Regions from separate parts of the Pseudomonas sp. GL_091 genome, predicted to be linked through region 2. Evidence: predicted binding sites of a transcription regulator. Region 2 holds the regulator's gene; the other holds the start of a gene.
What was found. The regulator FliA, encoded in region 2, starts transcription of late flagellar genes. The targets are predictions, from matches to a motif close to CTAAAGTTTNNNNNNNNNNNGCCGNTAA.
Positions count from the first base shown of each region.

Region 1: a site for FliA is predicted at 1,533-1,560, ahead of AC3ITY_RS25990 (methyl-accepting chemotaxis protein). Genes of this name have one in related genera too.

Region 1 covers NZ_CM174451.1:5,726,339-5,730,548, reverse strand. The annotation lists gene AC3ITY_RS26000 (inorganic phosphate transporter) at 1-178, opposite strand, end outside; gene AC3ITY_RS25995 (transporter) at 379-1,401, opposite strand; gene AC3ITY_RS25990 (methyl-accepting chemotaxis protein) at 1,675-3,300, shown strand; gene AC3ITY_RS25985 (PepSY domain-containing protein) at 3,361-3,666, opposite strand; gene AC3ITY_RS25980 (glycerophosphodiester phosphodiesterase) at 3,820-4,210, opposite strand, start outside.
Region 2 covers NZ_CM174451.1:1,708,988-1,713,197, forward strand. The annotation lists gene flhF (flagellar biosynthesis GTPase FlhF) at 1-1,063, shown strand, start outside; gene fleN (flagellar synthesis regulator FleN) at 1,180-2,010, shown strand; gene fliA (RNA polymerase sigma factor FliA) at 2,007-2,747, shown strand; gene AC3ITY_RS07815 (chemotaxis response regulator CheY) at 2,916-3,287, shown strand; gene AC3ITY_RS07820 (protein phosphatase CheZ) at 3,309-4,097, shown strand; gene AC3ITY_RS07825 (chemotaxis protein CheA) at 4,124-4,210, shown strand, end outside.

The sequences.
Region 1 (4,210 bases), 3.1 Mb from region 2:
TCCAGGTGGTCACCACCGTGCCGAGTTCGTTCATGTCGTGCATCAGGCTGTAAGCGGTAAACAACAAACCGATGGCCAGCACGGCAAAAAAAACCACGATGGTGAGCAGGCCGGGTTTTTTGTCGAGTTGCGGTTTGGCGCTACTGGCGGGGGTGGCGGTGAAGGAGGGCGTAGCCATCACTGACATTCCTGAGGAGGGAGGTGTACCAGTGATAATCGTTGCCAATTGTTACAGGGAGGCTGCTCTGGGTCAGTGTTTGGGGTTTTTGCAGGGCCGCTGATCTGAGTTTCCACACATTGCCTGATGCCATGCAAAACCCTGTGGAGAGGGGGCTTGCCCCCTCTCCACAGATGATCAGTGTCAGGTGAGGACGGGGCTCAATAATCCTGCTGCTTGCGAAACGCCCAGCGCCCGGCGATCACGGTAAAGGTCGCGACCAGAGCCACCAGGATCCAGAAACCCTCCGGATCGCCGGCCAGCGGAATGCCGCCGACGTTCATGCCGAAGAAACCGGCGATGATGTTGATCGGCAGCGCCAGCACCGTCACCACTGTCAGGGTGAACAGCGTGCGGTTGGTCTGTTCGTTGATGTTGGCGGCGATCTCTTCCTGCAACAGCTTGATCCGCTCACCCAGCGCCGTGAGGTCGTTGATGATCAGCGCAAACTCCTCGGTGGATTTGCGCAACTCCTTCACGTCTTCCTTTTGCAGCCATTGCGGCGGCCGGTTGAGCAGGCGCAGCAATGAGCCAGGCTCCAGCGCCAGCAGCCGTTGCAAGCGCACCAGCACTCGGCGGTTGGCGCCCAGTTCAGCGCGGTTGGTCGACAGCCGCGAAGAGAGCAATTCGTCTTCGATCTGATCCACGCTCTGGCTGGTCTTGCGCACGATCTGGGTCAGCACTTCACCCTGGTCGCGCAGCAAATGCACCAGTAATTCCAGAGGGGAGCGAAAGCATTCCCGGGCCTTCACCGACGAGCGCAATTTGTCCACCGAGTGCAGCGGTTGCAGGCGTGCGCTGATGATCAATTGGCTGCGGGCGCACACCCACAGCGTCGAGACATCCGACGAGACCATGTTGCTGAGGTTGAACACCACGTCGTTGACCACCGCCAGCAACGCGGAGTCGACATGTTCGATGCGCGTCGAGCGCGAGCCTTCGTGCAGCGCTTCGAAAAACTCCTCGGGCAACTCCAGATGACTTTTCATCCAGCGTTCACACGCGGCGTGGGCGAGGTTCAGGTGCAGCCAGAGAAACTGCTCGTCGCTTTCTGGTTGTTGCAGGTACTGCAAGGCCTCGGCGGAATTGATTTCCCGGCCGGCCTCACCGGGGCGAAAGCTGAAACCGTAAAGCAGGCCGAACAGATCCGTGTCGCGATGACTGTGATCGATGCTGTGGTTCATGAGGGCTCGCAAGGGGAGACGCCTGTCGCAGGTTTCGCAGGTTCACTTGAGCGGCATCATCGCAAGGCGGGATGACGTTTTTGTGACGGGAAAATAACGCAAACGATTGCTCTACCGGCGGTCGGGATGTTCTCAAGAAACGCTCTGGCTAGCCGATCACGCTTGGGTTGAGTTGCGCGCCGCAGGCCATCGGCCGGGACCGCAGACAGGGATGTCCGGACACCTTTCACGCCTTACCGGGGCGTGCCTCATTCCTGTCATGAGTACCATCCGATGCTTTTGCAAAAGTCCCTGAGAGCACAAATTCTCGCCCTGCTGAGCGGCAGCCTGCTGGCGATGCTGTTGATCGCCCTGGCGTGCTTTCACTTCCTGTCCAGCGGCGTGCAGAACTACGCCAACCTGATTGAAGGCCCGCTGCATACCTCGCAATTGATCGATGAAGCCAACCTGCAATTCAAGGTGCAGGTGCAGGAGTGGAAAAACGTCCTGTTACGCGGCAAGCAACCGGCGGACCTGAGCAAGTACTGGGGGCAGTTCGAGGAACGTCAGCGCGATGTGCAAAACATCCTCGGTGAGCTGGCCGCGCAGAAGGGTATCGAGCCGCAACTCAAGAGCCGCATCGAGCGCTTGCGTGACGAACATCGCCAGTTGGGCGCGGCCTATCAGAAGGGCCGGGATGCGTTCGTGGCCGCCGGTGGTGACCCGACGGCGGGCGACACGGCAGTCAAGGGCGTGGACCGCGCGGCCAGCGATCAGATGAGTGAACTGGTCAGCGAGCTACGCAAGCAGGGTGCCGAGCAATCGACCCTGATCAGCGCCGGCGCCGATCGCACGGTGATGCTGGGGATTATGGTGATGCTGGTTTCGGGGCTGCTGATCGGCTTGCTGAGCCTGTGGCTGGTCAACCGCAACCTGGTCGAGCCGATCCGCAAACTGATCGAATACGTGGCGCAACTCAGCCAGGGTCGTATTGCCGAGCGCGTGGCCAGCACCCGTCAGGACGAGTTGGGCAAACTGGCGATGGCCGCCAACACCCTGCGCGATTTCCTCGCTGAAACCTTCAGCCGTTTGCAGCGCAGCGCGTCGGACCTGGACAGCGCCAGCGGTGAGTTGAACTCGATCGCCACCGTGATGGCCGGCGGCACCAACGAGCAGTTCAACCGCACCGATCAGGTGGCCACGGCAATGAACGAAATGTCCGCTACCGCACAGGAAGTCGCCCGTCATGCCGCCGAAGCGGCGCGGGCCGCCGACGATGCCGACCAGTCCGCCCAGCAGGGCGAGAAAGTCATGCAGGGCACCATCCATACGATCACCCAGATGCGCGGTGAAATCGCCAATACCGCCACAGTCATCCGCCAACTGGAAACCGACAGCGGGCGCATCGGCAAGGTCCTGGAAGTGATTCGCGGCATCGCCGAACAGACCAACCTGCTGGCACTCAACGCGGCCATCGAAGCGGCCCGCGCCGGTGAGGCCGGGCGCGGTTTCGCGGTGGTGGCCGATGAAGTGCGCAGCCTGGCCCAGCGCACGGCGGCGTCGATCATAGAGATCAACCAGATCATCCAGACCGTGCAGACCGGTGCAATCGAAGCGGCCCAGGCGATTGAAAGCGGTCAGTCGCGCAGCGAACAAAGTGTGCAGCAAGTGACGGAGGCCGGCGCCATGCTCGAACGCATCACCCTGGCCGTGGAAGCCATCCGCGACATGAACCGCCAGATCGCCACTGCCGCCGAAGAACAGACCTCGGTGGCCGAAGACATCTCGCGCAACCTCACCGAGATCACCAGCATCGCCAGCACCAACCTGGACAACGTGCAGCGCACTGAAGCGGCCAGCAACAACCTGCACGGTTTGTCGGGGCAGTTGAACGAGGTGACGGCGCGCCTGAGCGCTTGAGTCCAGGATGCACAAAAGCCGCACGACTTCTCAATCGTGCGGCTTTTGTGCGTTTCGGGATCAGGTGTCCTGTTTGTTCTTCAGGACCTTGCCGTTGGAGGCATCGATGTCCACATCCCACTCGACGTTCTTGGCGTCACGCAGCTCGATCTCGTACTCGTAACCGTTGAAGTGGTTGTCCAGTTCGGTTTTGGTAATCGTTGCACCCGGGTGCAGGTCCAGCGCGATCTTGTTCAGGTCTTCCAGCGGCTTGATCTTGCCGTCCTTGACCAGTTGCGGGATCTCATCGACCCGCACATCGGCCTGGGCCAGGCCCGCGGTGAGGGTCAAGGTTGCAGCGGTCAACAAAGCAGTCAGGGTCTTCATGGGCTTCTTTCCTTGGGTGATCCGTTCAAGTGAGATCAGGTTAGCCTGTGTAACTTAATCCACCCTTAAAACCCTCGACATGTCCTGCATCAACTCCCTGTAGGAGCGAGCCTGCTCGCGATGCAGGCACCTCGGTGTCATGCCAGGCACGGCTCAATAGCCGTTGTTCTTCAACACTTGATCGACACTCGCCGCCGGGCGTTTATAAAACTTCAGCAACTCACTGGCGCGATTGGTGAAGATGCCGTCGACACCGGCGTCCATGACCTTCTGGTAGTCCACTGCATCGTCGATGGTGTAGACGTGCACCAGCAGTCCCTGATCGTGGGTGTACCGGTTCATCCACGGTTGCACCAGATCGGAGTAACTCTGGTCGCCACCCTGGGTCAGTGCTGCGGACGGGCCGGTGCCGATGGCGCCCTGGGCTTTGGCGTAGTCGACCCAGTGCTGGAATTCGGCGTTGTCCTTCGGTTGCTGTTTGGCGTAGTAAGCGGCTTTGTCCTTTTCGCCGGACTCGGCAAATGTCACCTTGGACTTGGGCTCG
Region 2 (4,210 bases):
GACCAATCGCCAGTTGTTCGCAGGCTTGCCGCTCACCGCAGCCGAGCCGTTGATCGAGCCAACCTACGCCGAACCCCGTCGCCCCGCACCGGCCGCTGCACCAGCCTCCACTGGCGTGGACCCGCGCGCGTTCGACTCGATGCGTTTCGAGCTCAACAGCCTGCGCGAACTCATGGAAGTACAGCTGGGCTCGCTGGCCTGGAATCAGCTGCAGGGCAGCCGTCCGGACCAGGCCAACCTCTGGCGTCGCCTGCAACGCATCGGCCTGTCCGGCCCGCTGTCGCGCGACCTTTTGGCGATGATCACCGATATCGAAGAGCCTCGTCAGGCCTGGCGCATGTTGCTGGCGCACCTGGCGCGCATGATCGTGACACCGGAAATTGAGCCTCTGGAAGAAGGCGGCGTGATTGCCATGGTCGGCCCGGCCGGCATGGGCAAGACCACCACCCTGGCCAAGCTGGCCGCCCGTTACGTGCTCAAGTACGGCGCGCAGAACATAGCGCTGGTGAGCATGGACAGCTTCCGCATTGGTGCCCAGGAGCAGCTCAAGACCCTGGGGCGCATTCTCAACGTGCCGGTGACCCACGTCGATCCGGGCCAGTCCCTGGTGCAGGCGCTGGAGCCCTTGCTGCGCAAGCGCGTGGTGCTGATCGATACCGCCGGCCTGCAGGCCAGCGACCCGGCCCTGCGCATGCAGCTCGAAAGCCTGGCCGGTCGAGGCATCCGCTCGAAAAATTATCTGGTCCTGGCAACCACCAGCCAGAAACAGGTTCTAACCGCCGCTTATCACAGTTACAAGCGTTGCGGGCTCGCGGGCTGCATCCTGACTAAACTGGATGAAACGGCTAGTCTGGGCGAGGTGCTGAGCTTGGCCATCAGTCATGAGTTACCCGTGGCCTACCTGACCGATGGCCCGCGGATTCCGGATGATCTCCATCTGCCGCGCCGTCATCAGTTGGTCAGTCGCGCCGTCAGCGTGCAAATGCAGGAAGAACCCAGCGAAGAAGCCATGGCTGACATGTTCGCTGATATTTACCACAGCCAAACCAAGCAGGTTGGCTAAGGTAGTAATGAACAGTTTTTGTACCTACATCGATGGTCTGCCATGCATTGTTCCGTTTGTGAACGCGCAGCCAGTAATGTGGCCTCCGTCTATGCAAGACAAGGTAAAGAAATAACATGGGCAGCATGCATCCCGTACAGGTGATCGCGGTGACCGGCGGCAAAGGTGGCGTCGGGAAAACTAATGTGTCAGTGAACTTGTCCCTGGCTCTGGCTGAGCTTGGCCGGCGCGTCATGCTGTTGGACGCCGACCTGGGACTGGCGAACGTCGACGTTCTGCTGGGCCTGACACCCAAACGTACCTTGGCCGACGTGATCGAGGGCCGCTGCGAACTGCGCGATGTACTGCTGCAGGGACCCGGCGGTATCCGTATCGTTCCGGCCGCATCCGGCACTCAGAGCATGGTGCATCTGAGCCCCGCGCAACACGCCGGCCTGATCCAGGCCTTCAGCGATATCGGCGACAACCTCGACGTATTGGTGATCGACACAGCTGCGGGCATTGGTGACTCGGTAGTCAGTTTCGTTCGCGCAGCCCAGGAAGTGCTGCTGGTGGTGTGCGACGAGCCGACCTCGATCACTGACGCCTACGCATTGATCAAACTGCTTAATCGTGACTACGGCATGAACCGCTTCCGCGTCCTGGCCAACATGGCCCAGAGTCCGCAGGAAGGGCGCAACCTGTTCGCCAAGTTGACCAAGGTCACGGATCGCTTCCTCGACGTCGCCCTGCAATACGTCGGCGCGGTGCCCTACGACGAAAGCGTGCGCAAGGCGGTGCAGAAGCAGCGCGCCGTCTACGAGGCCTTCCCGCGTTCCAAGTGCTCGCTGGCATTCAAGGCGATCGCACAGAAGGTCGATACCTGGCCGCTGCCTGCCAACCCGCGCGGGCACCTGGAATTTTTCGTCGAGCGCCTCGTGCAGCAGACAGCAGGACCGGTTCTATGACGGCAAGCGGTTACAACCTCTACAAAACATCGGCGCGTGATGCGCAGTACGAGCTGATCGAGCGTTACGCGCCGCTGGTTAAACGCATTGCCTACCACTTGTTGGCGCGCCTGCCGGCCAGTGTCCAGGTCGAAGACCTGATCCAGGCCGGGATGATCGGCCTGCTTGAAGTGTCGACCAAATATGACGCCAGCAAAGGCGCCAGTTTCGAGACGTACGCGGGCATTCGAATCCGCGGCGCCATGCTCGATGAAGTGCGTAAGGGGGACTGGGCGCCACGTTCGGTTCACCGCAATACACGCATGGTCAGCGACGCCATTCGCTCGATTGAAGCGAAAACCGGTCGTGATGCTAAAGATCACGAAGTTGCGGCCGAACTCCAATTGAGTCTCGACGATTACTACGGGATTTTGAACGACACCCTGGGCAGCCGGCTGTTCAGTTTCGACGATCTGTTGCAGGACGGCGAACACGAAGGGCTGCACGAGGATGGCGCGAGTGCTCATATCGAGCCGTCACGCGACCTGGAAGATGAACGCTTCCAGGCTGCGCTGGCAGATGCGATTGCCAATTTGCCGGAGCGTGAGCGACTGGTGTTGGCGCTGTACTACGACGAAGAGTTGAACCTCAAGGAAATCGGTGAGGTCCTTGGGGTCAGCGAATCTCGGGTCAGCCAGTTACACAGCCAGTGCGCAGCCCGTTTGCGGGGGCGTTTGGGGGAGTGGCGAGCGCGCTGAAGGCAGTGTGGGGGACACTGCGAACGAGGCCGGTGTGGTGTTGAACTGCGCCGGTCGCGATCTGTTGTGCTCCAGACAGTCATCGAGTGCTTTGCCGGATTGATTGAAATGGCGCGTCCAGGTGCTGGGCGCGTTTAAGACTGCTTGGAGGTCGAATTGGACAAGAACATGAAAATCCTCATCGTTGATGACTTCTCAACGATGCGGCGGATCATCAAGAACCTGCTGCGTGACCTTGGGTTCACCAACACCGTCGAGGCCGACGATGGCACTACCGCCATTCCGGTACTCAACAGCGGAAGCATCGACTTTCTGGTAACGGACTGGAACATGCCTGGCATGACCGGTATCGATCTGCTGCGCCACGTGCGTGCCGATGAAAAGCTCAAGCACCTGCCGGTGCTGATGGTGACCGCTGAAGCCAAGCGTGAGCAGATCATCGAAGCGGCCCAGGCCGGCGTTAACGGCTATGTGGTCAAACCCTTCACGGCCCAGGCGTTGAAAGAAAAAATCGAGAAGATTTTCGAACGCATCGGTTGATGAGTGCGCCATGGGGGAGCTATGGGCAATAACGAAACTTCATTGGGCGATTTTGAGTCGACCCTGAAAAAACACGCCGTCGAATTGGTCGCGAGCCTTGAAAAAGGCAAGTTCGGCGACGCGGTGCAATTGATCCATGAGCTCAACCAGACCCGTGACCGCGGCTTGTATCAGGAAGTGGGCAAGCTCACTCGCGAACTGCATAGCGCGATCGTCAATTTCCAGATTGACCCGCACATGCCGCAAGCCGAAGAAGTGTCGCAGATCACCGACGCCACCGAGCGTCTGGGGTATGTGGTCAAGCTGACCGAGGCTGCGGCCAACCGCACCATGGATCTGGTGGAAAGTGCCACGCCGCTGGTCAATGGCCTGGCGGATGAAGCCAAGGTCTTGAGCGCGGACTGGGGGCGCTTCATGCGTCGCGAAGTCGGCGCGCAAGAGTTTCGTGAACTGGCCCGGCGGGTCGACGGGTTCCTGGCGCGCAGCGGCACGGACAATCGCGCGGTGTCGGGCAACCTCAACGACATCCTGCTCGCCCAGGATTACCAGGACCTCACAGGCCAGGTGATCAAGCGTGTGACCCAGTTGGTCACCGAAGTTGAAAGCAACCTGCTCAAGCTCGTGCTGATGGCCAGTCAGGTGGACCGCTTTGCGGGCATCGAACATGACCGCGAAGCGATGCTTGCTGAAAAAGATCCACAAAAACATCTCTCTCAGGGTGAAGGTCCGCAGATTCATGCCGATAAAAGAGAAGACGTTGTGTCCGGTCAGGACGATGTGGACGATTTGCTATCCAGCCTTGGATTTTAGGTAGACCTGTTAGGAGCACCCCCTTAATGAGCTTCGGCGCCGATGAAGAGATCCTTCAGGATTTCCTGGTTGAGGCCGGCGAGATTCTAGAGCAACTGTCCGAGCAACTGGTC